DNA from 4 places in the Blautia stercoris genome. Region 1 is predicted to be linked to each of the others. Evidence: predicted binding sites of a transcription regulator. Region 1 holds the regulator's gene; each other region holds the start of a gene.
What was found. Region 1 encodes Rex, which represses fermentation and respiration genes when NADH is low (regulators of the CRP and FNR family bind a similar motif). Its sites were predicted from a motif close to ATTGTTAANTANTTAACAAT; they were not measured.

Region 1 (8,145 bases):
CCACTTCGTCAGATGGATATAAGCCATATAAAATAATTCCAGCACGGACGGCATCCATATTTGCCTCTTTCATACGGATAATTCCAGCACTATTAGAGCAATGCTTCATCGGAATTGAAAGTCCTTCTTCTTCCAGTCTTGAAATAAACTGCTGAAACTTTTCTAATTGCACATAAGCCGGTGTTGTTTCTGCTTCGTCCGCTCTTGCAAAATGGGTAAAAATTCCCTCGATTTCAATATGCGGAAGTTTTGAAATTTTTAAAATTTCAGGAACTGCCTCGTTGATATCCCGATAGCCAATTCGACCCATTCCTGTATCAACTTTTATATGTATTTTTGCAGTTTGATTCATTTTTACCGCAGCATCAGATAAATGCTGTGCCATCTCAAACGTAAAAACCGCCGGTCTCATATCATGCTCAATAATCGTCGGATAATCCTCTGCAAAAGTGTAACCCAAAATAAGAATTGGTTTTTTAATTCCTGCCTCACGAAGTTCCATCCCTTCTTCCACACAGGCAACTGCGATTCCCCAAATATAAGACAAAGATTCAATATGCTGTGCGATAGGAACAGCTCCATGACCATAGGCATCCGCTTTTAACACTGCAATAATCTTTGTATCTTTACTTATATTTTTTTTCATATTTTCCAAATTCCATGTAACGGCATCTAAATCGATTGTTGCATAAATTCTACTTGGTCTATTCATAATCTCTTATCCTCTTTTCTTAAGCACATCTCCTGTATAAGTAATCAGGTCTCCTGCCACCATTGCATATTTCCCTTTTTCTTTTGCAGCTTCATCGCCAGCCAGACCATGAACACATACTCCCATCACAGCTGCATCCAAAGGAGCATAGCCTTGAGCCAGCAATCCGAGTAAAATTCCCGTCAGCACATCGCCACTTCCTGCAGTTGCCATCCCACTATTTCCTGTTGTATTCACATAGACATTTTGACCGCCATCTGCAATTACGGTACGTGCATCTTTGCAAACCAAAGTTACGTTATAAAAATGTGCCAGTTTATTTGTAAGTTCTATCGGCTGTTGTTTCCATTCTTTAATCGAAAGTCCACTTAAGCGTGAAAATTCTCCCAGATGCGGAGTCATAATTACAGGATACTCGTATTTTTCAAGCAAATCAAGTTTACTTTTTAATAAATTTAATCCATCTGCATCAATCACCAATGGTCGTTTAGAACGTTTTAAAACAAATTCTAACAGTTCTTCTGCCTGTTTGTTTGTTCCAAGACCCGGACCAATCCCTACTACATCTGCCCATTCCAGACTTTCTGCCAACGCTTCTGATTTTATCTCTTTTTTGCCATAAAAGCAATACATAGCTTCCGGAAGCTGTACCGGAAGAATTGCCCTGTTCTCTTTTCGAGTATGCACTTTTACCATTCCAACTCCCGTATGCAGAGCCGAAGAGGCACTTAAAAGAGCAGCTCCACTGGTCATCTCATTTCCGGCTATTAGTAATACTTTTCCAAACGTTCCTTTATTTCCGCTTTCTCTGCGAAATAATTTTTCTTTCAAATCTTTTTCTTCAAACGTATAAGTTGAAATCGGAAAACAAATTTCAGGCATTTTTACAATTCCAATATCTGCCACTCTTACATTTCCTGCATACTCTGCTCCTTCATAAAAAACAGTTCCCAGCTTTTCATAAGCAAAACTGACCGTCCAGTCTGCACAAACGGCACATCCAAGTACCTTTCCTGTCGCCGAATCAATCCCTGATGGAATGTCCACTGCCACTACTTTGGCATCTGCCTGATTAATTTCTTTTATTTTTTCTTTGTAACCTCCACCTACTTCTCGGTCTAATCCAACCCCAAAGATGGCATCTACTATAGTAGTATATTCAGACAGGCTTTTATTCTTGACAAACGCAACCTGATATTTTTTTGCAATCTCAATTTGCTGTTTCATCTCCGTCGTAAAATGCGATGGGTCTCCTAAAATTTCCACATCAACCGAAATATTTGAAAGATGCAGCATTCTTGCAAGCGCCACACCGTCTGCTCCATTGTTGCCACTTCCGCATAAAACAAGTACTTTTTTAAGCGGAAGTCTTTCTTTTATCATTGTATCATACACACTTCTTGCGGCACGCTCCATTAACACCAGTGATGGAATTCCTATTTCCTGTATCGTATATCTATCTAATTGCTTCATCTGTGTTCCGGATACGAATTCTCTCATAAAGTCACCCCCAATTTTTGTTTTAAAAATATCAAAAAACTGCTACGAAATATTTTTTCGCAGCAGTTCTTCTATCATTCTTTTTTATGTTCTGTATTATACCGATTCAGATTATAAGACAGACGCATCAGACTTTCGGACAGATGCACATTTTCCACAATGACATCTTCCGGAACTGCCAAATCCAAATGTGCGAAATTCCAAATTGCCTTAATTCCATTCTCCACAAGAAGGTTTGCAGTCTCTTCCGCATAAGCTTTCGGCAGAGTAAGCGTTGCAATTTGAACATCATTCTCTCTTAAAAACTCCGGAAGCTCATCCATCATACGAATTTCATTTCCCCGAATGGAAATTCCTTTCAACACCGGATTGATGTCAAAAATTCCCACAACCTTAAATCCTCTTTTTTCAAATTTTACATAATTCGCAAGTGCCTGTCCCAAATTACCTGCACCAATAATAATAATATGATGGGTTCGGTCAAGACCTAATATTTTTCCTATTTCGGCATAAAGATAAGGTACATTATATCCATATCCCTGTTGTCCGAATCCTCCGAAATTATTTAAATCCTGACGAATCTGAGATGCTGTAACATGCATCTTGGAACTAAGCTCATTAGAAGAAATTCGTTCCACACCCTCTTCTAAAAGTTCACCCAAGTATCGATAATAACGAGGAAGTCTTCTGATTACAGCCTTCGATATACTTTTTTCGTCCACGACTTTACCCTCCTTTTGCCTGATTATTCGTTCTTTCAATACAAAACAAATTTACTTTTATTATATATAATTGTTAAAATAAAGTCAAATACAATTCTCTTAATTGCCGCATTTATCTGTTGTAAAATTCATTTTTTTCGATATAATAAATACAATGGCGTTTTTTTATACAGATAAGTAGAATTTTTTAAGGAGGAACTTATGATACTTGCATGTCAAAATATAGAAAAATCATTCGGAGGCGTAACTTTAATCCAAAATGCCTCTTTTCATATAGAAGACCATGAAAAAGCTGCAATGGTCGGAATTAACGGTGCAGGCAAAACTACCTTACTGCGCATTATTATGCAGGAGCTTCCCACTGATAAAGGAGAAGTCATTCTTGCTAAAGGAAAACGAATTGGTTATCTGGCACAGCATCAGGATTTAGATACAGATTTAACAATTTATGACTCTTTACTTCAAGTAAAACAGCATATTCTTGATATGGAACTACAGATGCGTGAAATAGAAAAACAGATGAAATACGCTAAGGCTGATGAATTAGAACGGCTTATGGATACTTATTCCCGCTTAACCCATAATTTTGAATTGGAAAACGGATACGCTTATAAAAGCGAATTAACCGGTGTTTTAAAGGGTCTGGGCTTTGCGGAAAGTGATTTTTCCAAACTGGTTTCAACTCTCTCCGGAGGTCAGAAAACCCGAGTGGCACTTGGTCGTCTGCTGTTATCCAAACCTGATATCGTACTTCTCGATGAGCCTACCAACCATCTGGATATGGATTCTATCTCCTGGCTGGAGACTTATCTTTTAAACTATGCAGGAGCTGTCTTAATTGTCTCTCATGACCGTTACTTTCTTGATAAAATTGTATCTAAAGTAATTGAAATAGATAACGGAAAAGTTTCTTCTTTTTCCGGAAACTACTCTGCATACAGTGAAAAGAAAGCAATGCTTCGAAAAGAAGCTTATCAGGCTTACATGAATCAACAGCAGGAAATCAAGCATCAAGAAGAAGTCATCACAAAATTAAAACAGTTTAATCGTGAAAAATCTATCCGCCGTGCAGAGAGCCGTGAAAAGATGTTAGATAAAATGGAAGTTCTTGAAAAACCAAGTGAATTAAACGCTTCTATGAAAATCCGTCTCGAACCAAAAATTACCAGTGGAAATGATGTTCTCGATGTAAAAGACTTAAGTAAATCATTTCCAAATCTCCCACTTTTTTCTGATTTAAGTTTTTCTGTCAAAAGAGGAGAACGCGTTGCAATCATTGGAAATAATGGAACTGGCAAAACAACTATTTTAAAAATTTTAAATGGCGTGATTCCTGCTGACAGCGGGACTTTTACTCTTGGAAGCAAAGTTCATATTGGTTACTATGACCAGGAACATCACGTTCTGCATATGGAAAAAACAATCTTCGAAGAAATTTCAGATGATTATCCTAAACTGACCAATACTGAAATTCGGAATCTTCTCGCCGCTTTTCTTTTTACCGGAGATGATGTATTTAAGCAAATCAGCTCTTTGAGCGGCGGAGAACGTGGACGTGTCTCTCTTGCTAAACTGATGTTATCAGAGGCCAATTTTCTAATTCTCGATGAGCCTACCAACCATTTAGATATCGTTTCAAAAGAAATCTTGGAAGAAGCGCTTAATAACTATACCGGAACGGTACTTTATGTTTCTCATGACCGTTATTTTATCAATAAAACTGCAACCAGAATTTTAGATTTAACCAACCATAATCTGGTCAATTATATTGGAAATTATGACTATTATATGGAAAAGCGCGAAGAACTGACTAAAATTTATGCGCCGGACATTCAAGAAGAAACCATCGCTGTTCAAACAGAATCTTCTAATAAATCAGACTGGAAACAGCAAAAAGAAGAACAGGCTCAAAAACGAAAACGCGAAAATGATTTAAAGAAAACAGAAGCAGAAATTGAAAAACTTGAGTTGAGAGACAGCGAAATTGATGAAGAAATGTCCAAACCGGAAGTGGCTGTTGATGTTGCAAAATGTGTTGCTTTATCCAATGAAAAAGCAGAAATCACTTTAAAACTCGAAGAATTATATGAAAAATGGGAAGAGTTGGCATAATGCCCTCTTCCCTTTTTCATTCTAAATTTTTTATTTTTCTAAATTATTACGGATTGCAAGGATAAATTCTTTGCTGTTTAATACAGTCGGATTTTCAATTGATGTAATCAATGCCAAATCTTTTGTCATCTCTCCACTTTCAATTGTCTCTATTGTTGCTTTCTCCAGCTTATCTGCAAATGCCTGCAGCTCTTCATTTTTATCTAATTCTCCACGTTTTCTAAGTGCTCCGCTCCATGCAAAAATTGTTGCAACAGAGTTTGTAGAAGTCTCTTCTCCTTTTAAGTATTTATAATAATGACGCTGTACGGTACCATGTGCTGCTTCATACTCAAAATAACCGTTCGGAGAAACCAATACAGAAGTCATCATTGCCAAAGACCCAAATGCAGAAGATACCATGTCACTCATAACATCTCCATCGTAGTTCTTGCAGGCCCAGATAAATCCGCCTTCTGCTTTCATAACACGTGCAACCGCATCATCAATTAAAGTATAAAAGTACGTAATTCCGGCTTTCTCAAACGCTTCTTTATATTCTTTTTCATAAATTTCCTGAAAAATATCTTTGAATGTATGGTCATATTTTTTAGAAATTGTATCTTTTGTAGAAAACCACAAATCCTGTTTGGTTGAAAGTGCATAACCAAAACAACTCTTTGCAAAACTCTCAATGGAATCATTTAAATTATGCATTCCCTGTGCAACACCTGCACCTGCAAAATTATGAACCAGTTCTCTTACCTCTGTTCCATCTTCACTTGTATAAACCAGTTCTACCTTTCCCGGGCCGGGAATCACCATCTCTGTATTCTTATAGACATCTCCATAAGCATGTCTTGCCAATGTAATTGGTTTTTTCCAATTTTTTACACAAGGTTCAATTCCTTTTACGACAATTGGAGCTCGAAATACCGTTCCATCTAGCATGGAACGAATCGTTCCATTCGGACTTTTATACATCTCTTTTAAATCATATTCTTTCATACGTGCAGCATTTGGAGTAATTGTCGCACATTTTACTGCTACTTTATATTTTTTAGTAGCATTTGCAGCATCTATTGTAACCTGGTCATTCGTCTTATTCCTATACTCCAGTCCTAAATCATAATACTCTGTATTCAAATCAATATATGGCTCAAGTAATTCCTCTTTTATCATCTTCCAGAGGATTCTTGTCATTTCATCTCCATCCATTTCTACAAGTGGTGTTGTCATTTTAATTTTTTCCATCGTCTTATCCTCCTTAAGCCCTAACGTTTATTCGCCCTTACTTAATACACTGTCTAAATCATAGTTTTTTAAATTTTCTACTGTATTTGAAATATGACGAGTTGCCACTAATTCCGCTTTTTCCTCATCGTGCTCACGAATTGCTGTTAAAATTGCATCATGTTCGTCATTTGACTTTTCCATACGTCTTTTTTTCATAATGGATGCCATTCGGACTCTCTGCACATATTGATGAAAATCCGTTAATGTATGTTCTAAAATCCGGCTTCCGGATGCTTTATATAAAAGTTTATGAAATTTACTGTCCATCTCACATACCTGTTCATAATGTTCTTTTTTCGCATGGTATTCTGATAAGACAACCGTCTCTTCCATCGCATCTAAAAGCTCCGGTGTAATGTTCTTTGCTGCCATTCTTGCAGCAAGACCTTCTAAGCGTGCACGAATCAGATAGATATCTCTTACGTCCTTTTCGGAAATTCCGGTTACAAATGCCCCCTTATTCGGAACAAGCTGTACCAATCCCTCCAGTTCCAGCTGTCGAATTGCCTCTCTTACCGGCGTCCGGCTGATTCCCAATTCTTTTCCAATTGAACTTTCAACCAGTTCTTCCCCTCTTTTATATTTTCCATTCAAAATATCGGAACGTATTTTATCAAAAACCTGTCCTCTTAAAGACTTCTCTGTTCCTGCCATCTTTTCTCCTTTTTTGTTTTATCTACTTTCAAAATCTTTATTCGACTCTAAAAGTACATTTTTTATTTTAAAGCTCAATATTTAATCTCTTACAACTTTCTTCAATCACTGCAATTAATTCTTCATCGGTCAGTACAGTTACTCGTCCATCCTCATACTGTTTGTCCACCCACGCTTTAATCATTACAACCAGTTCACTGTTTTTGTCGATTGCTTTTTCATTTTCCAGCTGATAGTGATTATTAATCCAATGCGCGATACCTGCAAGACCCGAGGTGTTTGATACTGCAACCTGCGGTGCTTTATTTAAAAATTTCTTTGTATCAAAAATATTATAAATTTCTTCGTTCTTCAACAGACCATCTGCATGAATCCCTGCACGGGTAACATTAAATGCACTTCCTACAAACGGAGTCTGTGGCGGGATTTTATAACCAATTTCTTTCTGATAATATTCTGCAAGTTCAGTAATCACAGTTGTATCCATTCCATCCAAAGAACCTTTTAACTGTGCATATTCAAATACCATTGCCTCAAGAGGGGTATTTCCGGTACGCTCTCCAATTCCAAATAAAGAACAGTTTACACCGCTTGCTCCGTAAAGCCATGCAGTTGTTGAATTGCTGACTGCTTTATAAAAATCATTATGCCCATGAAACTCGATTAATTCCGATGGAAATCCGGCATGCGTCATAATACCATAGATAATTCCAGGAATTGAACGTGGAATTACTGCACCTGGGTAGTTTACCCCATATCCCATTGTATCGCAGCAGCGTACCTTAATCGGAATAGAATACTCATCCATTAACTTGGTCAGTTCCAGACAAAATGGAATGACATATCCATAAATATCTGCTCTTGTAATATCCTCTAAATGACATCTTGGGCTGATTCCAGTTTCCAGACATTCACGAATCACACTTAGATAATGTTCCATTGCCTGTTTTCTGGTCATTTTCATTTTATAGAAAATATGATAATCTGAACAACTGACTAAGATTCCTGTTTCTTTTAATCCTAATTCTTTTACCAGTTCAAAATCTTTTTTGCTTGCACGAATCCAGCTTGTAACTTCCGGGAATTTATAACCACGCTCCAGACACTTATAAACAGCGTCTCTGTCTTTTTTGCTGTATAAGAAAAATTCACTCTGACGAATTTTTCCAT
Region 2 (8,145 bases), on a different contig from region 1:
AACTGTGGAAGGTGCATGATAGCATCTTTTACAAGGTTGAAACGGTCGATTTCATTCTGAACTCTCATATCGAATGGAGTTGTGATAGTACCTTCTTCCTGATAACCATGAACAGATACGTTCTGGTTGTCACGACGGTAAGTTAACTCATGAATCAGAGTTGGGTAACCGTGGAATGCGAAGATAACCGGTTTGTCTGTTGTAAACAGTGCATTGTATTCGCTGTCGCTTAATCCGTGAGGATGTTTGTGGTTGGACTCCAGTTTGAATAAGTCAACTACGTTGACTACACGAATCTTCAGTTCCGGAAGTTCATCACGCAGGATAGTAACAGCTGCCATTGTTTCAAGTGTTGGTGTATCACCGCAGCAAGCCATAACAAGATCTGGTTCTTCACCACAGTCATTACTTGCCCATTCCCAGATACCTACACCCTGTGTGCAGTGTTTAACAGCCTGTTCCATACTTAACCACTGATAACTTGGATGTTTGGATGCTACGATAGCATTTACATAGTTTTTACTCTTGATGCAGTGGTCGAAGCAGGATAATAAGCAGTTAGTATCCGGTGGAAGATACATACGAACTACGTCTGCTTTTTTGTTAGCGATATGGTCAAGGAATCCTGGATCCTGATGTGTAAATCCGTTGTGGTCCTGCTGCCATACATTTGATGTAAGAATGAAATTCAAGGAAGCAATTGGCTGTCTCCAGGAAAGCTGATTGCAGACCTTTAACCATTTTGCATGCTGTGCAGCCATGGAGTCTACAACACGGATAAATGCTTCGTAACTAGCGAAGAAGCCATGACGACCTGTTAACAGGTAACCTTCTAACCATCCTTCACACATATGCTCACTTAACATACTATCCATAATACGTCCGCCTCTTGCCAGGCAGTCATCTGTATCAAGCATTTCTGCGTTCCAGTCTCTCTTTTCTGCTTCAAATACTTTGTAGAGACGGTTAGACATACTTTCATCCGGTCCGAAGATACGGAAGTTTTTGTTATCCTGATTTAAGTTGAAGATGTCACGGATGTATCCGCCAAGTTCAATCATATCCTGAGCTTTTGTTTTTCCTGGGTCAACATCGATTCCATAAGTACGGAAATCCGGAAGTCTTAAGTCTTTCAGTAAAAGACCACCATTTGCATGTGGGTTAGCACCAAGACGAGCATTTCCCTTAGGAGCAAGTTCAGCCAGTTCCGGAATCAGACGACCATTTTCGTCGAATAATTCTTCCGGATGATAGCTTTCTAACCATTCCTGTAACAGTGGAAGATGTTCTTCCGGTTTTTCCATTGTAATCGGAACCTGATGAGCACGGAAAGAACCTTCAATCTGAAGTCCGTCAACAACCTTAGGACCTGTCCATCCCTTTGGAGTACGAAGAATAATCATTGGCCATGCTGGACGTTCCGCATCGTTTTCTTTACGAGCATGTTCCTGAATTGCTTTGATTTTTTCGATTGCAGTATCCATAGCTTCTGCCATGAGTTTGTGCATTGTCATTGGGTCGTCACCTTCAACGAAGATTGGTTCCCAACCGCATCCTACAAAATAGCTTTCGATTTCTTTGTGAGAAATACGAGAGAAGATTGTAGGGTTGCTGATTTTATATCCGTTCAGATGAAGAATCGGAAGGACAGCACCGTCTGTAATTGGGTTTAAGAATTTATTTGACTGCCAGGAAGTAGCCAGAGGACCTGTCTCGGCTTCACCATCACCGACAACTACAGTAGCGATTAAGTCCGGGTTATCAAATACTGCACCAAATGCATGAGCGATAGAATAACCAAGCTCGCCACCTTCGTTGATAGAACCTGGAGTTTCCGGAGCACAGTGGCTTGGAACACCGCAAGGGAAGGAGAACTGTTTGAACATTTTCTTCATACCTTCTTCATCCTGGCTGATGTTTGGATAAATTTCACTGTAAGAGCCTTCCAGATAAGTGTTTGCAATCATGAAGTTTCCGCCGTGTCCCGGACCGGAAAGTAAAATCATATCCAAATCGTAACGTTTGATTACACGATTACAATGAACGTAAACAAAGTTCTGACCTGGTACAGTTCCCCAGTGACCAACAATTTTTTTCTTAATCTGGTCCATAGACAATGGCTTTTTAAGAAGCGGGTTGTCTAAGAGATAAAGCTGACCAGCAGATAAATAATTAGATGCACGCCAATAAGCATCCATTTTATCTAACATTTCCTGAGATAATGGCTGTTTTTCAAGACAAGTATTCTCTGACATGTGTTTCCTCCTAGTAAAATAGATTTCTAATTGTTAATTATTTGATGGTGTAATCATAACATAAGTTCAAAAATTCGTTAAATCATTTATTTTGATTCTATTCATATCAAAAAGTTATGGATAGAAGAAGCGTACTCCATTTTCCCAGAATGGAAGAAAATGAATCGTATCGGAAGTTGTATTCAGTCCGTTTTCGTTAATATAGGCATAAAATACCTGCGGCGGCAGCAATTAATAATCGGGCAGGGTCTGCGGTAAATACAGTTTCCATAATTTTAACTCTCCTTATTTTAAAAAATACTTTTCTTTTTCACTTATGCTTATTACTTAACTGTAAGTGAAGTATATAATAAGAGGAAAAAATATGTCTATTGACATAAAAAATAATTTTTTAAAACTTATTTTGGTTAAAATGCACATAAAATATTCTTGTTTGCGTTTCATAGTATACTGTATTAAAATGGAACTATGACTGAAAAGTATGGAAAAGCAAGGAGGACAAAATGAGCGAACGAGGCGTTACTACGATTACATTAAAACAGATTAATAAAGAAAAGGTATATCAATATATTTATCGTACGAAACAGACTTCAAAACTTCAGATTGTGCAGGATTTAAAGATGGGTCTGTCTACTGTCAGTCAAAATTTAAATGTGCTTGAAGAAGAAGGTCTGATTCAAAGAGATGGCTATTTCGAATCAACGGGTGGAAGGAAGGCACAGGTGATTCAGATTGTATCAGATGTCCGGATTTCAATAGGAATTGGAATTTTAAAAAAAATGTTTTATATTGTTGCAATTGATTTATATGGAAAGGTGATTGCAAAAGACACCATTGATTTGGATTATAGCGATACAGAAGAATATTATGAAAAGGTAGCAAATAAAATAGATGAATTTATAGAAGAATACAAATATCAGAAAGAAAGAATCCTTGGTGTTTCGATTGCAACTCAGGGAATTATTTCTCCGGATGGTTCCGGAGTCATGTATGGTACGATTATGAATAATGTGAAGATGCGTCTGTCTGATTTTTCTTCTAAGCTGCCTTATCCATGCCGTCTGGTACATGATTCAAAAGCGGCTGCTTATCTGGAATTATGGAATCATTCGGAACTCGACAGTGCAGTGGTGTTTTTATTAAATCGCAACCTTGGTGGAGCGATTATTACAAATCGAAAGGTGCATGAAGGAAGTTTCATGCATAGCGGAGTGATTGAACACATTTGCATTAATTCAGATGGACCGCTGTGTTATTGTGGAAACCGTGGCTGCCTGGAAACCTATTGTTCCGCAAATTCACTGTCTGAAATTGCAGGAATGTCAATAAAGGAATTTTTTGAAAAACTAAGAGAAAATAAAGAGGAGAATATAAAGCAAATCTGGAAAGAGTATTTAAAACATCTGGCATTTGCCATGAGAAATCTGAATCTGGTCGTTGACGGACCGATTATTATCAGTGGGTATCTGGCACCCTATTTTATGGAGAATGATTTGAATTATCTGTTAAAACAGATCAATTTATCGCTTCCGTTTGAGTTTCCAAAAGAAAATCTGATAGTTGGGACAAATGGACAGTACACTCCGGCAATCGGTGCAGCTCTTTTTTATGTGAAAAAGTTTATTGATGGAATTGCTCCGACGATTTAACTTTCCGGTGACCGAGATGATAATCACGACGACAGAATTTGTTGTATATAAAGAGTCTGATATTGCTAAAAGAAAGTTTTAAACTTGCTTTACAAAAATGGAAAAATAAAGTATAATTACAGAAAATAAATAAGTTTTAAAACGGTCCTTGACGAAATAATGAAAACAGAAAAAATGATTTAAGATAGGTTAAAAGGTAAGCTCGGTGAGAAACCGGCGCAGTTTCCCCTACTGTAACACAGATGTTGTGAAGCCAGAAAACTGCCGTTTTTTAAATTTAAATTTATTTTCGGGAAAAGAAAGTAAATTTATTTTTGTGTATGTGAATAAACATTTTAAATATGTGACAGCAACTCTGGCATGCGAAAAGTAAAGAAAGAAATTTCCCGTGATCTGGGAGATTTCTTTTTCTTTACCAATTTAGCTTGATGAAAAGGAAAAGAATGGATAAGACAATGGGACAAATATTAACGTGGAAAGCAAAAGAAAAAAATGTTTTTACCAGAGCACAGGGAAAGAAAGTACGGGAAAAAGAACTGGTACTGGCTTCGGATTGCAGAAAGATAGAAGATGAAGCACTGATGAATAACGTAAAAATTAAAAGAGTACAGATTCCTTCATCGGTAACAGAAGTCGGAAAACAGAGCTTTGCAAATTGTACAGCTTTAAATGAGCTGTGTTTTGATAACATAGAAAGAATTAAGCAGGAAGCATTTTCGTGTTGCATCAGAGTTCGGAAAGCAGAATTTTCCAAAAAACTGCAGTACATTGGAAAAGGTGCTTTTTTTCGGTGTAAAAAACTGGAAACAGCGACTTTTCCTGAAAGTGTAACGTGTGTGTATCTAGCGGAAGAGGTATTTTATGGATGTGAAAGTCTGAAGGAAATTAAGATTCCAAAGTCTGTCCAGGAAATTAAAAGTCGTGCCTTTTATAAATGTTTAAATCTTGAAAAGGTAGAATTTCCATTGGCACTTCGGAAGATTGGTTCTCAGGCATTTTATCAAACAGCATTAAAAGAACTGGAACTTCCGGATGGACTGCGTGAGATTGGAGACAGTGCATTTTTAAAATGTAACAATCTGGAATCCGTGAAAATTCCAGAAAGTGTGAAGCGGATAGGAAAATGGGCATTTCATGGATGTCATCGTCTGAAAGTAGTTGAGATTGCTCATGAACCGGAATTTATCGGAGACTGGATTGTAAACAAAAGTACGGTGATACGGTGCAGAAAAGACAGCAAAGTAGAAGCATACTGTAAAAAGTTTGAATTTGCAGTAGAATACATAGAGTGAAAAATACTGCGGATAGTTATGAACTATTTCATTATAACACAGTAGACACAAGGATAAATGAAGACCTTTCCTGATGGGAAGGTCTTTTTTTATATAACGCAAAAGAAATAATGCACTCTCAAAGCGCATAAAAAGAAGGAGGAAACAAAATGAAACAGAGAAAGAACAATCGATTTCTGGCAATGCTGATGGCGATGTTAATGATTGTATCAACTGTTGCAACGGGTTGGTATCCGGTTGTTGCAAAAGCAGATACAAATACAGGCATTACCTTAACTGTAATCGGCGATACCGGAAATCACAGTAAAAATCTGGATGAACATACCGGATATGTGTATTGGTTAAAAGACCAGCCGCTTAATATTGATGTAAACAGTCTGGAAAGTTATTATGTGGCTGAAAACTGTAAAGACCAGATTAAGGCTGCATTAAAAGAAGCAAAGATTGACTATCATTTTTCAGATGAAGGCAGCTGCTTCCCAGATGATATGAAAAATAAGGACGGAGTTGACTTACAGAGTGACTGGAGTAAAGGATACTGGTCTGTTATCGTTCAGTACGCAGATGGCTCTTTTAATTCCAATGGATGGAGTAGTTATGATGGAGCTGCCCAGCTTCAGGATGGATGCCGTCTGATTTATTACTGGTCAGACAATCCGACAAATGACTGTCGTCTGACCACAGATGATTCCTGGAATACCCAGCTTAACTATGATACGGATGCTGTAACAGGACTTCGTTTTTCAACAGAGGAACAGCCAGATGCTGCATTAACAGAAATCGAAACAGAAGTTGGTTCGGATATCGATTTACTGACAAGTTTTACAGCACCGGCTCAGACAACCGTATCAAAGGCATTAAACTGGACTTCCAGTAATCAGGATGTTGCAACGGTTACAGCATCTGAAACAGGTGCAGTCGTAACTCCAAAATCAGCAGGAACAACTACCGTTAAAGCTTCTATGGTTAATACCTTAGGAGACACCGTTGAAGCAGCCTGCGATGTAAAAGTTACTTCAAACGGTACAACCGTAACAGATCTTTCCTTTGCGGAGGGAACTGAAATTTCCATGGCTCCGGGTGCGGTAAAAACTCTGACACCGGTTTATACACCAGAACTGGAAAAAGGTGAAACGGCACCGGCTTTAACATGGGAATCTTCTGATAAAGGAGTTGCTGATATAAACGCACAGAATGGCGAAATTACAGCAAAAACTCCAGGTACTACTGTAATCAAGGCTTCCTTTACCAATAATAAAGGTACAGTAGTCAGTGCAGAGTGCAAAGTAACAGTAGAACAGATTGCAGTGACAAAAATTGCTCTGGACAAAGAAAGCCTGAGTTTAAAAGAAGATGCAGAAAGCAAATTAAATGTAACATTTGAACCTGCAAATGCAACAGAAGATTTAGATGTTAAATGGGAATCTGATGATAAAAATGTAGCAACCGTAACAGGTGAAGGCAAGAGCGCAACTGTAAAAGCAGTTGGAGCAGGAAGTGCTACAATTACTGTAACAGCAGGAACATTCAAAGCAAGTTGTGAAGTAACAGTAAGTGCTGCACAGCCTATGGTAAAAGAGTTTGTATTTGCATCCGATAAAAACGGTGAAAATGTTTATGCGATGCAGTCTGAATTAGATGCAAAGACAAAAGAATGTACCGTTGTAGTACCGGAAATGGTAAATACATTTTATTTAAAACCGGTTTTAAGTGATGATGCAGAAGTTAATACAATTACTGCAAACTACAAAAACTATAACTATACAAAAGATTTAACAAAAGCTATGCCGGCAAATGAATTTACACAGTTTAGCGGTGTAAATCGTGTGCTTCAGTCTGACATTGAAGCAAGAGAAATGTCAATTGATGTAACTTCAAAAACCGGTAAAACAGAAACTTATAAAGTTCATATTATTCGTGAGACGACCCTTTCCGGTTTAAATGTCACAAAAGCAGATGGAACAAAAGTGACATTAGATCCGGTTTTCAATGCAAGAAAAAAAGAATATACGATTGTTGTTCCTAAGACATTAGAAAGCGTAGTATTTAAAGCAACTGCAAGAACCGCTGCCAATTCTGAAATTAAAGTAAACGGAAAGATAGCAGAAAACGGTGAATACACACTTGCCTTAACCGGAGACGATGCAAAAGTAGTTACAGAAATTGAGGTAGGAAATGAAAATACTGTTGCAGGTAAATATACAGTTTCTATCTTAAGAGAAGAACCTGTTACGATTACTTTTGAAACAGAACCGAAAGATGCAATTATCACAGTTATTGACAAAGATAAAATCAAAGCAGGCGGAGAAGACGGCATTTATAAAGTTCTTCCGGGAACTTATACCTATACGGTATCTAAGACCGGTTATGTAACAAAACATGAAGAGATTACAGTAGAGAAAGACACTGTTATCAAAGCTTCTCTGGAAAAAGCGCAGAGCAGCAACTTAAAAGATTTAGACTGTGACTGGGCTGGATTTAGAAAAGATGGAAGTAATCAGGCTGTAACAAGTGCAAAGACAGCAGCCACACCGGAAACAGCATTCCAGAAATGGGAAAAGAAAGTCGGAGAAGGGTTCAGCAACTGGGCAGTCAGCTCTCCGATTATCGTAGACAACAATCTTTACTGCTATGCAGGAAAACAGCTTCTTAAAATTAATAAAGAAACTGGTGATATCATTGCAAGTGCACCGATGGCAGGAAACAGTAGTTTTGGAATCAACCCTCCATGCTACGGTGGTGGAATGATTTTTGTCGGACTTGCAGGTGGAGCAGTACAGGCATTTAATGCAGAAACTCTGGAATCCTTATGGGTATTTAAAGATACACTTGGAGGACAGCCAAACTGTACGATTCAGTATTCTGATGGATATATTTATACAGGATTCTGGAACAGTGAAACAAAAGATGCAAACTTCGTATGTGTTTCTGCAACAGATGAAGACCCAG
Region 3 (8,145 bases), 180 kb from region 1:
ATCCAGCACGCTCTGCTGCTTTTCTAAACGTTGCCTCATGCATACGTGGAGAACAGGAACAGACAACCATTCCTGTCAGTCCTTTTTCTTTGATTGCTTTTGCAATCAAGGCCTGGCCTGCTTCAGAACACATATACTGATAATCTTCTGCATGAACCACACCTGGCTCCATAAGAGCCATCTCTGCAACTTTCTTGACATCTACCGTTGCGGCTATGTTTGTTCCGCAATGACAGACAAATACTCCTATTCTCTGCACCAGGGTTACCTCCTATATCTTCTGAATGCACTCACTAATAACTGCTGTGGAAGTTCCGGATCTAATAATTCCGGAATTTCATCTGCTGACAAATACGCCTGTCCTCTTTGTCTGACTACCAGCTGTCTTGCTGCATCAATGATTCTACCTGGCTGTACATCTCTTGGACAGCGTTCTACACAGGCAAAACAGGAAAGACATTTCCATAACGACTTTGACTGAACCAACGCATCAATATTTTCATTAATCACATAAGATACAAACTGATGCGGTTTAATATCCATTTCATCAAATGCTGGACAGGATGCAGAACATTTTCCGCATTTCATACATTTTAAAGGATTGGCTCCGCTGATTTCTTTTATCTTTTCTGCCTGTTTTTTATTATCATTCATTTCCTGCCACCTCCCTCTTGGCTTCTTCTTTTACGCCAAGTGCTTCTGCTAAAAGCTCTGTAAAATAGTAAACCGGAAGTGTCTGATTTCCATTTTTCTTTAAATTATAAAGGCAAAGCGGACAGGCTGTAATTAACATTTCTGCTCCAAACCCTTTTGCACTGTCTGTCACTTTTTTTGACATATTTTCTGCCATCTCTTTTTCTTTTAAGGAAATATATCCTCCACAACATTCGTTTCGGTATGGATAGATAACCGGCTCAGCTCCGATTGCCCGAATAAAATCTTCTATTACACTTGGATTTTCCGGATTATCGAACGCCATAATCTTTCCGGGGCGAAGTAGTAAACATCCGTAATAAGCACCGATTTTCTTTCCTTTTAACGGATTTACCACTTTTTCTTTTAATGTATCAAATCCTACTCTGTCACGAAGCACCTCTAAAAAATGAAGCACGGTTGTCTCTCCTGCATAAGGTTCTTCTAACTGCATATAGTTATTTGCCCTTGTCCGAATATCCTCTACATTCTTCATATCATCATTGACACGTTTAATCACATGATGACAGGCAGAACAAAGAGTTACCAAATCCTGACCCTTTTCTTTTGCCTCATTGAGTGCACGTACGGAAGAAAGTTTTGTGGCAATTTCATCTGTACCGAGCGGGTAAACCCCGCCACAGCACTGCCAGTTTTCAATTTCTTCCAGTTCAAATCCAAGCACTTTTGCTGAAGCTCTGGCATAAGCATCCAAATCTTTTGCCTTTGTTCTCAGCGTACACCCTGGATAATAACTGTATTTCATATCCTGTTGTCCTTTCTTTTTTTACTCTTAAATATTACATCTGGATTTTAATCCAGATTAATCTGTGCAATAACCTCTTTCAAGGCATCTGCACTCTTCTTTAACTGTTCAATTTCTTTCTGATTCATTCGCATCGGTACTTTTCCCTGAATTCCATTCGGTCCAACTAAAGTCAAAGTACTTAAACATACATCTTCAATTCCATACTCTCCATGCATCATAGAGGATACTGTCGCAACAGAATCAGAAGATGCCAGTACAATTCCGCATAATTTGCAAACTGCTTTTGAAACCGCATAGAAAGTAGCACCTTTATTTGCAATAATCTGTCCACCGGATTTTTGTACATAAGCAAGCATTGCTTCTTTATCCAGCTCTTTTACATCTTTTCCAAGACTCTTTGCCAGCTCATAATACTCATTGATGCTCACACCGGAAATATAAGCCCCTGTCCAAGGAATGAAAGAAGTATCTCCATGCTCTCCAAATACATAAGCATGAATATTTTTCTGTGATACTTTAAAGTGTTCCGATAAGCCACAGCGAAGTCGGGCAGTATCTAAGATTGTTCCGGAACCGATAATCTGATTTTCCGGCAGTCCTGAAATCTTTGTAAAGACATAAGTCATAATATCAACCGGATTACTTACGATGATATAAAGTGCATCCGGTGCTGCTTTTACAATCTGCGGTGCAATGCTTTTCATAATATTGACGTTGGTCTGAGTCAATTCAATTCTTGTCTGACCAGGTTTTCGTGCAATACCTGAAGTGATAATTACAATATCAGAACCTTTTGCATCTTCATATTCTCCGGCTACAATTGAAATCGGGTCACGGAAACAAGTTCCCTGTGCAATATCCATGACTTCACCCTCTACCTTTTGTTTGTTGATATCAATCAAAACAATATTGGAAGCGATGTCCTCATTTGATAACGTATAAGCAATGGTTGCTCCTACACTGCCTGCACCTATAATAGTAATTTTACTGCTCATGTTTACTCCTTTCCCCTTAGATAAGGGCGCTCTTATTGTCTTTTTTTTAACAATCGTTTTTTAAAAAAATGGAAAATCGTTTTTCTTCTCATGTAGATTTCTCCCAAAAAGCACACGATATCCGCACACAAAATGGCATTTTAACGACTTTCGCTCTGCGCTACCTCTGTAGGATATCATATCGACAAGAATTTAACAACAATTTTTTAACGATTTTGATATATTTTTTTCTTATGGTGCTTTCGCGTGTTATCACTGTCAAGTGGATATTCGCAATCCGCTTCGCTACTTGCTCATAACCAAATAGCTGCTACGCAGCTTATCAGAAGGGGCTTGCCCCCTCCTGATACAAGCAAGTCCCCCCCCTGCTTATTGCTTTTCGCAATTGAAGCAGGGGACTTACTTGATTTGGTTAAATTATTATTCTCTCTGAAAATTGCAAAAAATACCGCTATCCAGCTAACTTTGAAAGGTTCTCTCATTTTTCTGGTATAACGGTACTTTTTTTAATCCACTAATTTATTTAATTCTTTCACGTATTCTGTTTCATTTGAATTTTTATGATTTGCCTGCGCTGCATATTTCTTCACTGCATTCTGAGATTTCTTAATCGACTGCATCGTACCCGCACCTGCGATACAACCACCAGGGCATCCCATACCCTCTAACAGATAACCATTGTATTTTCCGGCTTTTGCCATCATAAGCAGTTTTCGACAGTCTCTTAAGCCCTCCGCATTTGCTATTTTAATCTCTCTTTCTGGATATCTCTCCTGAATCACATTTACCACAGACTGAGCAACTCCTCCGGAAACAGCAAAATTTCTTCCATCCTCAGATGCATCATTGATTCCTTCAACTTCTTCTGTTAAAGATGCCACATCAATATCCTTTGCTTCAAAGATACCCATCATTTCCTCAAAAGTCAATACAAAATCAACTTCACTGCGAACTGATTTTCTCATTGCCTCTAGTTTTTTGGCAGCACACGGTCCAATAAATACAACCTTTGCATTTTTATGCTGTTCTTTAATCAGCCTTGCTGTAAGCGTCATTGGAGTCAATGCCATAGAAATACACTCTCTGTATTCCGGATACAATTTTTTTGCCATAGAAGACCATGCCGGACAACAGGAGGTTGCCATAAACGGCAGTTTATTTGGAACTTCCTGTACAAAATCTTCAGCTTCCTGTGTCGCACATAAATCCGCTCCAATCGCCACTTCAAAAATATCCGCAAACCCAAGCATTTTCATTGCCGAACGCAGTTTTCCCGGTGTTACTTTTGCACCAAACTGCCCCACAAAGGCAGGTGCAAGTGCCGCATATACACGTTCTCCTGACTGCATTGCACGAATCACCTGAAAGATTTGGGATTTATCAGAAATTGCTCCAAATGGACAATTTACCAGGCACTGACCACAGGAAACACATTTTTCAGAATCAATCTCCGCTTTTCCATTTTCATCTGAACCAATTGCATCCATTCCACAGGCTTTGGCACAAGGACGTTCCTGAACAATAATTGCATTATAAGAACAGACCTCCGCACATTTTCCGCACTTAATACATTTTTCAGTATCAATAACCGAACGTCCATTTGTCCGATCTAATGTAACCGCTTTCTTCGGACAGACCTCTACACACGGATGAGCCAGACATCCCTGACACCCCTCTGTCACATAAACTCTTTTCTCAGCGCATGCATTACATGCAAATTTAATAATATTAATCAGCGGGGGAGTATAGTACGTTTCTGCCTGATCTGCCAGTGCAATGTTGTCCGATAACGGTGCATGTTCTGCTGCACTCCTGCATGGAAGTCCCATTGCAAGTCTCAAACGTTCCCCTACAATCGCACGCTCCAGGAACACGTCATTTCTGAAATTTCCTACTTCTCCGGGAATAATTTCGTATGGCAATTCTTCTATTTTAGCCGCAACACTATTTTCTGTATCATAAGCCATACGTGCCACTTCTCTGAAAATCATTCTTCTGATTTCTTGAATTCTGGTTTCTACACCTCTCAATAAATCCTTCCTCCTGTTTTTTATTCCCTCTTTGCCTCCATTTTAACTACTCTGCTTTTATTTTTCAAGTCTTTTATCTGTTGTATTTTTTTTTATACGAAATGCTTATCTGCAGTAAAGTAATTTTCCAATCTCTCCAAATTTAAATCCGAATGTTCAATTTCCCTGGCATAACGATAAGCCAGTTCCACTTTATCTTCAAATGTAAGCGTTTTCTTTTCTGATATCCACTGATACATCCATAGTTCCGTAATCCATTCTACTGAAAATAAACTCAGTGCCATTTTACTCCATATTGCATCATCATAGACTGCTCCGCAAAAATAAGTATACACAAAAAACATCATAAGCTGTTCTTTTTGGATTTCCCATTCTTGTTTTTTATCGCTCTTTGCTCCGACACCCTTCTGAAATTCTTCATAAATCCTACAGTAGTTCTCTTCTCCGTCCTGATAGAGCAGTTCTGCCAGATTTTCCAATGTCACGCTCCATGCACTCTCCAAATGTTCCAATTCCTCCTGTAACACTCGAATTTCTCTTTTCATACGCGCATACCGCGCATGGGGCGCTTCTATTTTATACTTTTTACAAAGTAGCTTTATATCCTGATTTCGATACTGCTCAAGCAGAGCATCAATTTCAAAAAACTGATTTTCATCAACTGCTTCCTGCATCGCTTTTGCCAGTTCTGCACACATCCATGCTCTTTTCTCAAAGTTTAAGTCACGATTTTGTATAATCGTATACAAAATATCTCTCGCATCTTCAAGTTGAGTAAACATCAAAAAATCAAACGATTCAAATTCTTCCTCTTCTTCTGTCTCCCACTCCAAAAATGTTACTTTCTTTTGATTTTCAAGTATCATTTCTGCCGCTTTGGGACAAGATAAAGAAAGAGAATATTCCCGCAGTCCTTCATATTCTTCCACATGACGCGGATACATTTTACAGGTATCACAAAGATAACTCTCTCCAAGCTCTTTTTGAATCTCACACAAATCTTCTTCATTTAAAAAGGCGCAACGACTCCCATACTGAAAAAAAATTTCTTCTTCCCAATCAATTGAATTGCGAATCCGATTCCCAAATGGTCCGGAAAGTCCTTCATATTTATCAAGAGATGTTTCGTCAATCACAATCTGCCATCCCGCACAGCAGGTTTTCGGACAAGCTCCGGCAAGACAGGAAAATTCATCATAAAAATCCGGTTTTAAATATCTCATCGTTTCTTCTCCTTATTGTCTGTCCAATGTATAAATCAGTTTCTTCATCTGTGTCATCCGCTCATCAAACTGTTTATAAAAATCGCTTTCTAAATCAAAAGCCGTAGTATAAAAACGATTCAAAAGATACATGCTCAACTCTTGATTCAGCCGGGCATCCGAAAGGCGTAACAACAGCGCTTTTGTATCTTTCAGAAAATAATGCCACTCATTTACAAAGTTCTCATACTGTTTCAAATCAGGAATCCCCAGCCATTTATTTACCTTTACTTTTGTACGATTTGCTTTGGTACATTCCTGTGACTGCAGGTAATAAGAAAAAGAACCGTCCTCATAAATTCTGCCAAGCGGAAACAAACGACAAAAACCAGGGCGAAAAGCATGAATGGTACATCTTCCCTCTTCATTTAAAAAGGCGCATCCATCCTCTTTTCCCTGCATTTTTAAATTTGGCAGAATCAATCCCTCTTCTGCATGAAGAGAAATCTTATGATTCAACAGTTCTTCAAATTTAACACCTAAATGTTTGTTCATCTGATAAATATCATAAGGATCTAATACTATCGAATCTCCCATCCCGCAACAGCAATCGTGGCAGCCTTTACAGCCGCCACAATCTGCTTTTACCATATCGGATGAACTATATAATTTTTTTAAATCTTCCAACAAAACTTCTCGTTCCATTATTTTCTATTCTCCTCATTCTTAACCTGTACGCTTGTAATCACTCTATATCTGATTTTCAAGCCTGCATTTGCCCATTTTCTCTTAAGTTCATTTTCTTAAGTATAGATGGAAAAAGAACACTTGTAAAGAAAGAGAACAAAAAAATGTAAAGCGGACATTCGCAATCCGCTTCGCTACTTGCTCATGAACGCAGTCGCTTTGCGATCTGTCAGTGGAAGCTTTCACCTCACACTGACAGAAGCATCCCCCTCACCCGCTGCTTAGTGCTCCGCGCACTTGAAGCAGGGAAATGCTTATCTGCGTTCAAGAAACCACCTGCAGTTTTTTTCTGCTTTTTTGTAAAAACAAAAAGAGAAATGCTACACCTGCTGCAATCCAGGACGCAATATAAATCCAGATGATACATTCCATTGTTTCAAATGCAGGAAGTACAAACCAGATTCCGCATACACGAAGCAAACAGATACTGACAAGCGTCGTAATCATAGGAGACAGGGTTTCTCCGAGTCCACAGCACGCTCCTGACAGTGCCTCTGCAACCGCATAAAAGAAATAAAACGGAGCCATCATTCTCATATACCGAACGACTAACGGAATTAATTCAACGGCATCTTTTTTGTCAATAAACCACGGTCCAATTAACCCCGATGCAGTAAACAAAATCACACTTAAAAATCCAACTGCGATGATAGAAATTCCAGTTCCGATAAAAGCACCTTTTTTTACTCTTTCATACTTACCTGCCCCAAGATTCTGCGCCACATAAGTCGTCATCGCCGGTCCCATTGAATCTGCCACCAACCAGATTAGCATACTCAATTTGTCACAGATACTCCAGGCCGCAATACTGTCCGTTCCCATCGTATTTACACTCGCCTGTACAATTGAGTTTGCAACGGGAAACAGCATGGACTGAAGTGCAAGTGGAAAACCAATCTTTATCATCATGGACATATGTTCTGCACAAAAATGCAGATGCCATACATGAATCTGTCCTCCGGCATGCTCCAAGCGTGCCAATAATTTAAACGTAATGATTACGCTTACAATCTGTGCAAAAATCGTTGCAATTGCCGCTCCGGCAACTCCCATTCCAAATACACCAACTAAGAGAAAATCTCCGACAACATTAATCAGGCTGCTCAAAATCAATACATATAGTGGTCGTTTGGAATCTCCAAACGCTCTTAAAATTCCTGCTGCCATATTATAAAGAATTAAAGACCATAAGCCTCCAAAATAAATTCGGCAATAAGTTAAAGTTGCTCCATGAATGTCTGCCGGCACACGCATCACTTTCAAAAACCATGGAGATAACAGGACACCTGCAATAGAACTAATGACTCCAAGCACCATTGCAACTGTAAGCGCCGTACGAATGGAACAATGCAGATTTTCTTTATCCTTTGCTCCTACATATTTTGAAATAATAATCGTTGCCCCAGATGCCAGTCCATTCATAAAGTTAATCGGGAACTTAAACAATGTATTTACAGAATCAATTGCTGCCAGACCCACTTTTCCGGCAAACCTTCCTACAATAATTGCATCCACGGTAACATAAAGCTGTTGAATTAAACTGCCCGCAATCAATGGCAGTACAAATAAGAGAATCGCCTTTCCGATATTCCCATAAATAAGGTCATTTTTCTTCATATCATTTTAACCTTTCCCTCATTTTTTTACTATCCTCACACACACTTACCGTTTTTTGCCTGATTACTTCTTGTATAAATGACACGCCACGC
Region 4 (8,145 bases), 540 kb from region 1:
TTGCAACAACAAGCTGATCTTTTGAAGTATCAAGCTGTGCTGATTTTACTGCTGTCGGTTCTCCACCGCCAAAGTATTTCTGACAGATGTCATCTAATGTTCCATCTTCTTTGATTTTTCCGATGAAATCATTGACCTGTGTTAAAAGCTCTTCCTGGTCTTTATCTACACCAAAAGCATATTCTTCATTTGTCAGATCGATATCAATTACTTTTACTCCTTTACTACTTCCTGCGGAATCACTTTTCGCAGAACCGCTGTTATCAGAAGCGGATTTACTTTCTCCACATGCTGTCATGGAAACTGCCATAACAGAAGCTAACACTAATGCAAATAATTTTTTCTTCATTTTGTTTTCTCCTTCTTTTATTTATTCATGATTTTTACCTCATGATGTATTAATATTCAGCCTAATGCATTATACCAGTTTTAAAGCAGAATTTCAACATTTAAAATCCCGATAAAAAAGAACGACTCCGACCAGCTCAAAATCGTTCTCTTTCTTTTTATTAATAAATTATTAATAAACCACAATCGGTGTATTAATTTCTATGTTATTATAAATTGTCGCTACTGCATCAAGCGGTGTGTTGACACATCCATGAGAACCATTTGTCAGATAGATATCCCCGCCAAATGCAGTTCTCTTTGTTAAATCATGAATTCCAACACCACCGTTAAATGGCATCCAATAAGTAACCGGCTCTGCATACTGCTGACTTCCATCTGGATTGTATGCCGTTAATGTAAACGGACTTTTTTTGTCTTTTAATTTCCAGACACCACCTGCCGGTGTTGCATGTCCGGTATTTGGATTTCCGGTTACGACTGGTGTGTCAACAATCAGGCTTCCGTTTTTATAGAACCACATTCTCTGCTCAGAAATGGAAATCTCTACATAAGTTCCGTTAATTTCATTTCCTTCGTGTGTCTGTCCTTTATACAGCCAGGTTACTTCTACAGTCTGGCTTTCTCCGCTGTTCATAGCAGTTAAAAGCGACTCTGTCGTCTTATCCTGCCATAAACGGTATCCATAATCTCCTGTCGTTAAATTTACCGTCTGACCTCCGCTTGTTACAAAACTTCTTGCTTTTCCCTCCGTATTATACTTAGAAGATAAATCAATGACATATTGTTTAACTGCAGTCTCATCAAACGAATAAGTATGATTTGCCTCATCTTCTTTTAACCAGGACTGAAGCTTATTTCTATCGACTGTTTCCTGTCCAGAGCCAAAATCAAGCACATACTGCGCAGATGTCATCTTATTTAACTGTTCCACTTCTTTTTTCAATGTTTCATCATTCTGGCGAACAGCCGGCTCTACATAACAGCCTGCGTCCTCCAGAGAAACTTCTTTTTCACGTTTATCTACTGCTTCTTTGATAGCCTCCAAGGTCTTTGTCTTATCCAGCGTATTTCCTTCTACTTCCGGAACAATTTCATAAGAACTTCCGTTATCTTTCATATACGCATCCTGTGGAGCTGTCATATTTGCATCCTGCATACATGCCATCTGATTCACATAAGACTCCAGACTCGCCTCATCATAAGAGTTTTCCTGACTCACGGTATAATTTTTGTCTTTTCCAATTCGAAAAATCCATTTCCATGCATCCTGCTGCTTCATGATTGTTTCAATTTCATTATCATCTTTATAAGTAATCTGAATATCTGAAGCATCTATCATATCCTGTGCATCTCCACGTTCTTTAATCGTAAGAGAATAAATTTCTGCCTCTTTTTTTACAATGTCTTTTATATAAGCTACATTCTGATTACTGCAGTCTGTTCCATTTATTATTGTGCCTTCATAGAACTTATCCTGATAATAATAGCCAATCGCAATATAAGCGGCCGCCAGACCAAGCAAAATCAGAATCACCAGTCCAATCAGCACTCTTTTTAGTACTTTATGTTTTTTCTTTCCCTGTGTTTCTTCCATTTTGTCTCTTTTACCCCTTTTAGTCCTCTCAATTATAATTATAATCGACCCTATTTTACCCCAAAAATTGACAAAAAGAAAGACTTTTTCCAGCTTCTCTTGAAATTTCAGAGAAATTTCATTAATATTAAGATACCTTAAGTTTACAGGAGAATTTTTGATTATGAATTATTCTAAAATTTATGAAAATTGTTCACTTTGCCCAAGAAACTGTCACATTGACCGGACTTCGTCTTTTGGATTTTGTCAGTCCTCTTCTCAGATAAAGGCTGCCCGTGCTGCCCTTCATCATTGGGAAGAACCCTGTATCAGCGGTACAAGAGGCAGTGGGGCAATTTTCTTTTCCGGCTGTACTCTTCGCTGTTGTTTCTGCCAAAATTATAGGATCAGCAGTGCGGCTTACGGCAAAGAAATTTCCGAACAAAAACTTGCCCGGATTTTTCTTGAACTTCAAAACCAGGGCGCACATAATATTAACCTGGTTACTGCTACTCAATATCTTCCATCTATTTTAAATGCTCTTGACCTGGTAAAAAATCAGCTTAAAATTCCCATTGTCTATAACAGCAGTGGATACGAAAAACCAGAAACCATCCGGCTTTTAAAAGGTTATGTTGATATCTATCTTCCGGATTTGAAATATTTCAGTTCTGAACTTTCCAGAAAATATTCTAAAGCAGAAGACTATTTTGAAATTGCCTCATGCGCCATCAAACTTATGATAGAGCAGACAGGCGCTCCCGTCTTTGACTCCGACGGAATGTTGCAAAAAGGAGTAATTATCCGGCATCTTGTACTTCCAAACTGTCGAAAAGACTCTATCACCCTGCTTCACTGGATAAAAGAAGCGCTTCCTGACAAAAGCTATCTTATCAGTCTTTTAAGTCAGTATACACCTTTTTATAAAAGTCATGAATATCCGGAACTGAACCGCAGAATTACTACTTATGAATATGAATCTGTTTTAAAAGAAGCCATTTCACTTGGACTTGTAGATGGTTTTATGCAGGAAAAAAGCAGTGCAAAAGAAGAATATACCCCACCATTTAATTTGGAAGGGTTATAAAAAATCCCCGTATCTTTTCAAATATTTTCCAAGATACGGGGATTCCTTTATTTTTTTCTAACTAATTATTTATTGTAATTAACAATCTGTCCGAAATCTTCTTTTAAAGAAGCTCCGCCTACCAGACCACCATCGATATCAGCCTGTGCAAACAGTTCCGGTGCTGTTTTTGCATTTACAGAACCGCCGTACTGAATACGGATTGCTTCTGCTGTTGCTTCATCATAGATTTCAGCGATGCATGCACGGATTCCGGCACAAACTTCCTGAGCCTGTTCTGTTGTAGCTGTTTTACCTGTTCCGATTGCCCAGATTGGTTCATAAGCGATAACCGCTTCTTTTGCCTGGTCAGCTGTTACATTCATAAATCCAACTTTTACCTGCTGACGAATGAAATCCATTGTTACGCCCTGTTCTCTCTGTTCCAGAGTTTCACCACAGCACATAATTGGAGTAATTCCATGTTCAAATGCTTTTAACATTTTTTTGTTTACTGTTTCATTTGTTTCAGCAAAGTATTCTCTTCTTTCAGAATGACCTAAAACAACGTATTTTACGCCTGCATCTGTCAGCATATTTGGAGAAATTTCTCCTGTGTAAGCACCTTTTTCTTCAAAGTACATATTTTCTGCACCAACCTGAATATTTGTGCCTTTTGCTGCTTCTACAACCGGAATGATATCGATAGCCGGTACACAGAATACTACGTCTACTTCTTCATTCTTTACTAATGGTTTTAAAGTTTCTACTAATTTTACTGCTTCACTTGGAGTCATGTTCATTTTCCAGTTACCAGCAACAATTTTTTTTCTTGCCATTTTTCTTATCTCCTTTTTTCTCTAACAGATATTAATAAAATGTTATTATTTATCGTTTGCAGCAGCTACGCCCGGAAGTTCTTTTCCTTCAAGGAATTCCAGAGATGCACCACCACCTGTGGAGATATGAGTCATTTTGTCGCCATAACCTAAAATGTTAACTGCGGCAGCAGAGTCACCGCCACCAATGATTGTTGTAGCATCTGTTTCAGCCAATGCTTTTGCAACAGATTCTGTACCATGTGCAAAATTTGGCATTTCAAAACATCCCATCGGTCCGTTCCATACAACTGTTTTTGCATCTTTTACTGCTTCAGCAAAAAGTTTTTCTGTTTCCGGTCCGATATCCATGCCTTCCCATCCGTCTAAGATTTCTCCACGTTTTACAACTTTGATGTTGCAGTCGTTAGAGAATGCATCACCGATACGGTTATCTACAGGAAGAAGCAGTTTTACGCCTTTTTCTTCTGCTTTTTTCAGCATGTCAAGTGCATACTGAAGGTAATCATCTTCACAAAGAGAAGTTCCGATATGTCCGCCTAATGCTTTAGAGAAAGTATAAGACATACCACCACCGATGATTAAAGTATCTACTTTATCAAGAAGGTTATTGATTACAGAGATTTTACTGGATACTTTCGCTCCACCAAGGATTGCAACGAACGGTCTTTCCGGATTGTTTACTGCATTTCCAAGGAAGGCAATTTCTTTTTCCATTAAGTATCCAACAACTGCTGTATCTACATATTTTGTAACACCTACATTTGAGCAGTGTGCTCTATGAGCTGTTCCGAATGCATCATTTACAAAAACATCGCACAGAGATGCGAGTTCTTTACTAAATTCATCACCATTTTTTGTTTCTTCTGCACGATAACGTGTGTTTTCCAGTAAAATAACATCTCCGTCGTTCATTGCTTCCACTGCTGCTTTCGCATTTGGTCCAACAACTTCTGGGTCTGCTGCAAATTTTACTTCCTGTCCAAGTAATTCACTTAAACGAACTGCAACCGGTGCAAGAGATAATTCTGGTTTTGGTTCTCCCTTCGGTTTTCCAAGATGAGAACAAAGAATAATTTTTCCTCCATCTGCAATCAGTTTTTTAATAGTTGGAAGAGCTGCTACCAGACGGTTTTCATCTGTGATTTTTCCATCCTGCAGCGGTACATTGAAGTCACAGCGTACCAGTACTTTTTTTCCTTTTACGTTGATGTCATCAACTGTTTTCTTATTCAGCATAAATGATGCCTCCTTAAATAAATTATTATTTTCTGTCCGTTCTTAAACTGTATTTGTAGTCTGAATTTAACATAAAATATGTCAAATAATGGACAAATTTACAGGATATTTTCCCCATAAAATGACAAAAGGAGTCCGGTCCAACAAAAGACCGGACCCCTTCACTGAGTCTTTATTCTTCTTAAATTCAGCGAATAAAATTATTCTGCTAATAATTTTCCGAAGTATTTGATTGTTCTTACCATCTGGCTTGTGTAAGAGTTTTCGTTATCATACCATGAAACAACCTGTACCTGTGTTGTTCCGTTGTCCAGAGGCAGAACCATTGTCTGTGTAGCATCGAACAGAGAACCATATCTCATACCAACGATATCGCTGGAAACGATTTCATCTGTATTGTATCCGAAGGATTCTGTAGAAGCGTTTTTCATAGCTTCGTTAATCTGGTCAACTGTTACTGTTCCTTCTACTACTGCTGTTAAGATAGTTGTAGAACCTGTTGGGGTTGGAACACGCTGTGCAGCACCGATTAATTTTCCGTTCAGTTCTGGAATAACCAGACCGATTGCTTTTGCAGCACCTGTGCTGTTTGGTACAATATTAACTGCAGCAGCACGGCTTCTTCTTAAGTCGCCTTTTCTCTGCGGTCCATCCAGAGTCATCTGGTCGCCTGTGTAAGCGTGGATTGTACACATAATACCTGTTTTGATTGGAGCCAGGTCATTTAATGCTTTTGCCATAGGAGCTAAGCAGTTTGTTGTACAAGAAGCTGCGGAGATGATGTTATCATCTTTTGTCAGTGTTTCATGGTTTACATTGTAAACAATTGTAGGAAGGTCATTTCCTGCAGGAGCAGAGATAACAACTTTCTTAGCACCAGCTTTTAAGTGAGCTTCTGCTTTTTCTTTAGATGTATAGAATCCTGTACATTCCAGAACTACGTCTACACCGATTTCTCCCCAAGGAAGTTCTGCAGCGTTTGCTTTAGCATAGATTTTGATTTCTTTTCCGTCAACTGTGATGGAATCTTCTCCTGCTGTAACTGTATCTGCTTTCTCATATTTACCCTGTGTTGAGTCATATTTCAGTAAGTGAGCTAACATTTTCGGGGATGTTAAATCGTTGATTGCTACAAGTTCAAATCCTTCTGCTCCAAACATCTGTCTGAAAGCAAGACGTCCGATACGTCCAAAACCATTGATTGCTACTTTTACTGCCATGATATTCATTCCTCCTAAAAGTGTTTGTTTAACGTGAAGTTTCTAAAGATTGTTAAAGAAACATCAACCTGTTTCATATTGTACCTAATTTTGGACAAAAATTCAAGTCCAATTTGAATATTTATTCCAGTTTTCCATCTTTCCTATACTTTTGCCAACCTTTCCTATATAATAGAAGTAAATTTGTTTTATTTTTTACAAAAATCAAGTTAAAAACTAACCAAAGGAGGGCTTTTTTTATGTATTCGGACTCACATTTACACTCATCTTTCTCCAGTGATAGCGACACTCCCATGGAAGAAATGATTCAAACAGCCATTTCAAAAGGACTTTCTTCTATGTGTTTTACAGAACATCAAGATTTGGATTTCCCACCTGGAGAGTTTGATTTTCTCGTAGACATGGACGCTTATCAGCAGACACTTTCTACACTCGCTAAAAAATATCAGGAACAGATTCACATTCGTTTTGGAATTGAACTTGGACTTCAGCCTCAACTTGGAAACCAGCTTTCCGATTTTGTAAACTCTTATCCGTTTGATTTTGTCATTGGTTCTGTCCATGTTGTAGACCGGCTCGACCCTTACGAATCTGTGTTCTATGAAAACCGCAGTGAAAAGGAAGCCTACTTACGATATTTTACCTGTCTTTTAGAAAATGTCAAAAAATATTCCTGCTTTGATGTTTGCGGACACATAGATTACGTTGTACGCTACGGTCCAAACAAAAATCTTTATTATTCTTATCAGAACTATCAGGAAATCATTGACGAAATTCTCCGTGTTCTTGTCGATAAAAACATCGGTCTGGAATGTAATACAGGAGGCTTTAAATACGGTCTTGGTCATTCAAATCCGACCGAAGAAATCTTAAAACGCTACCGTGAACTGGGTGGGGAAATTATCACTCTTGGTTCTGATGCACATGTCCCGCAGTATATTGCTTATGAATTTGAACGTGCAGTAGATATTTTAAAGCAATGTGGCTTTTCCTATTATACGGTTTTTGAAAAACGAAAACCTATATTTTTTCCATTATAATTGCATAATTATAAATTAAAATCGAGCAGAGCCTTTATCAGCCCTGCCCGATTTTTTAATACGCTGTACTAATTTACTGTATTGTTGATAATTGTTCCGCCTCCGGCTACATAGCCATTTTCATAAAATACAACTGCCTGTCCAGGGGTAATTGCCCGCTGTGGCTCATCAAAAACTGCTGTAATCTCATCCTCACCGGTTCTTCTGATGGTGCACATGGAACCCTGATGATTGTAACGAATTTTTGCCAGCACTCGTCTTTCTTCTCCTTTAGGCAAATCTTCCATTGCCATAAAGTTAATATTTTGACAGACTAATTCTTTTTTGAATAAATCTTCACTTTCACCAATAACGACTTCATTAGTTTTCGGACAAATTCCTGTGACAAATACCGGATGGCCCATCGCAAGATTCAACCCTTTTCTCTGACCAATAGTATAATGCGTAATTCCTTTGTGTTCTCCGATTACCGTTCCATCTGCCAGCACATAGTTTCCTTGTGGTATCTTCCGATTTGTGCTTCTTTCAATAAAGCCAGCATAGTCTTTATCCGGCACAAAACAAATTTCCTGACTGTCTTTTTTATGTGCAACCTGAAGTCCGATTTTCTCTGCAATCTGGCGAATTTCATCTTTATTATACGCACCTACCGGCATCAGAGTATGAGAAAGCTGATACTGTGTCAGGTTATACAAAGCATAAGTCTGGTCTTTTCCAACAGCGTCTGACACTGCAATCGTATAACGTCCATTTTCAAGCTGTGCAATTTTCGCATAATGACCGGTTGCAATATAATCTGCACCTATTTCCATACTTC

Region 2: the regulator Rex is predicted to act here: its motif matches at 2,285-2,304, upstream of ACYQ2D_RS10720 (phosphoketolase family protein).
Region 3: the regulator Rex is predicted to act here: its motif matches at 2,492-2,511, upstream of ACYQ2D_RS00880 (L-lactate dehydrogenase).
Region 4: the regulator Rex is predicted to act here: its motif matches at 6,337-6,356, upstream of gap (type I glyceraldehyde-3-phosphate dehydrogenase).

Annotation. Positions count from the first base shown of each region.
Region 1 covers NZ_BAAHYF010000001.1:343,390-351,534, forward strand. Annotated here, with positions in the region: gene alr (alanine racemase) at 1-712, opposite strand, end outside; gene ACYQ2D_RS01760 (NAD(P)H-hydrate dehydratase) at 719-2,212, opposite strand; gene ACYQ2D_RS01765 (redox-sensing transcriptional repressor Rex) at 2,287-2,934, opposite strand; gene abc-f (ribosomal protection-like ABC-F family protein) at 3,136-5,046, shown strand; gene ACYQ2D_RS01775 (NADP-dependent isocitrate dehydrogenase) at 5,077-6,279, opposite strand; gene ACYQ2D_RS01780 (GntR family transcriptional regulator) at 6,307-6,975, opposite strand; gene ACYQ2D_RS01785 (beta/alpha barrel domain-containing protein) at 7,043-8,145, opposite strand, start outside.
Region 2 covers NZ_BAAHYF010000002.1:200,602-208,746, forward strand. Annotated here, with positions in the region: gene ACYQ2D_RS10720 (phosphoketolase family protein) at 1-2,255, opposite strand, end outside; gene ACYQ2D_RS10725 (ROK family transcriptional regulator) at 2,759-3,904, shown strand; cobalamin riboswitch at 4,030-4,187, shown strand; gene ACYQ2D_RS10730 (leucine-rich repeat domain-containing protein) at 4,348-5,196, shown strand; gene ACYQ2D_RS10735 (Ig-like domain-containing protein) at 5,346-8,145, shown strand, end outside.
Region 3 covers NZ_BAAHYF010000001.1:160,313-168,457, reverse strand. Annotated here, with positions in the region: gene ACYQ2D_RS00895 (4Fe-4S binding protein) at 1-259, opposite strand, end outside; gene ACYQ2D_RS00890 (4Fe-4S dicluster domain-containing protein) at 265-654, opposite strand; gene ACYQ2D_RS00885 (CoB--CoM heterodisulfide reductase iron-sulfur subunit B family protein) at 647-1,459, opposite strand; gene ACYQ2D_RS00880 (L-lactate dehydrogenase) at 1,507-2,457, opposite strand; gene ACYQ2D_RS00875 (4Fe-4S dicluster domain-containing protein) at 2,964-4,487, opposite strand; gene fliB (flagellin lysine-N-methylase) at 4,580-5,710, opposite strand; gene ACYQ2D_RS00865 (YkgJ family cysteine cluster protein) at 5,723-6,394, opposite strand; gene ACYQ2D_RS00860 (MATE family efflux transporter) at 6,701-8,053, opposite strand; gene ACYQ2D_RS00855 (ABC transporter ATP-binding protein) at 8,117-8,145, opposite strand, start outside.
Region 4 covers NZ_BAAHYF010000001.1:884,670-892,814, forward strand. Annotated here, with positions in the region: gene ACYQ2D_RS04280 (transporter substrate-binding domain-containing protein) at 1-349, opposite strand, end outside; gene ACYQ2D_RS04285 (L,D-transpeptidase family protein) at 521-1,945, opposite strand; gene ACYQ2D_RS04290 (radical SAM protein) at 2,109-3,011, shown strand; gene tpiA (triose-phosphate isomerase) at 3,077-3,829, opposite strand; gene ACYQ2D_RS04300 (phosphoglycerate kinase) at 3,875-5,068, opposite strand; gene gap (type I glyceraldehyde-3-phosphate dehydrogenase) at 5,269-6,288, opposite strand; gene ACYQ2D_RS04310 (histidinol-phosphatase HisJ family protein) at 6,528-7,328, shown strand; gene mnmA (tRNA 2-thiouridine(34) synthase MnmA) at 7,397-8,145, opposite strand, start outside.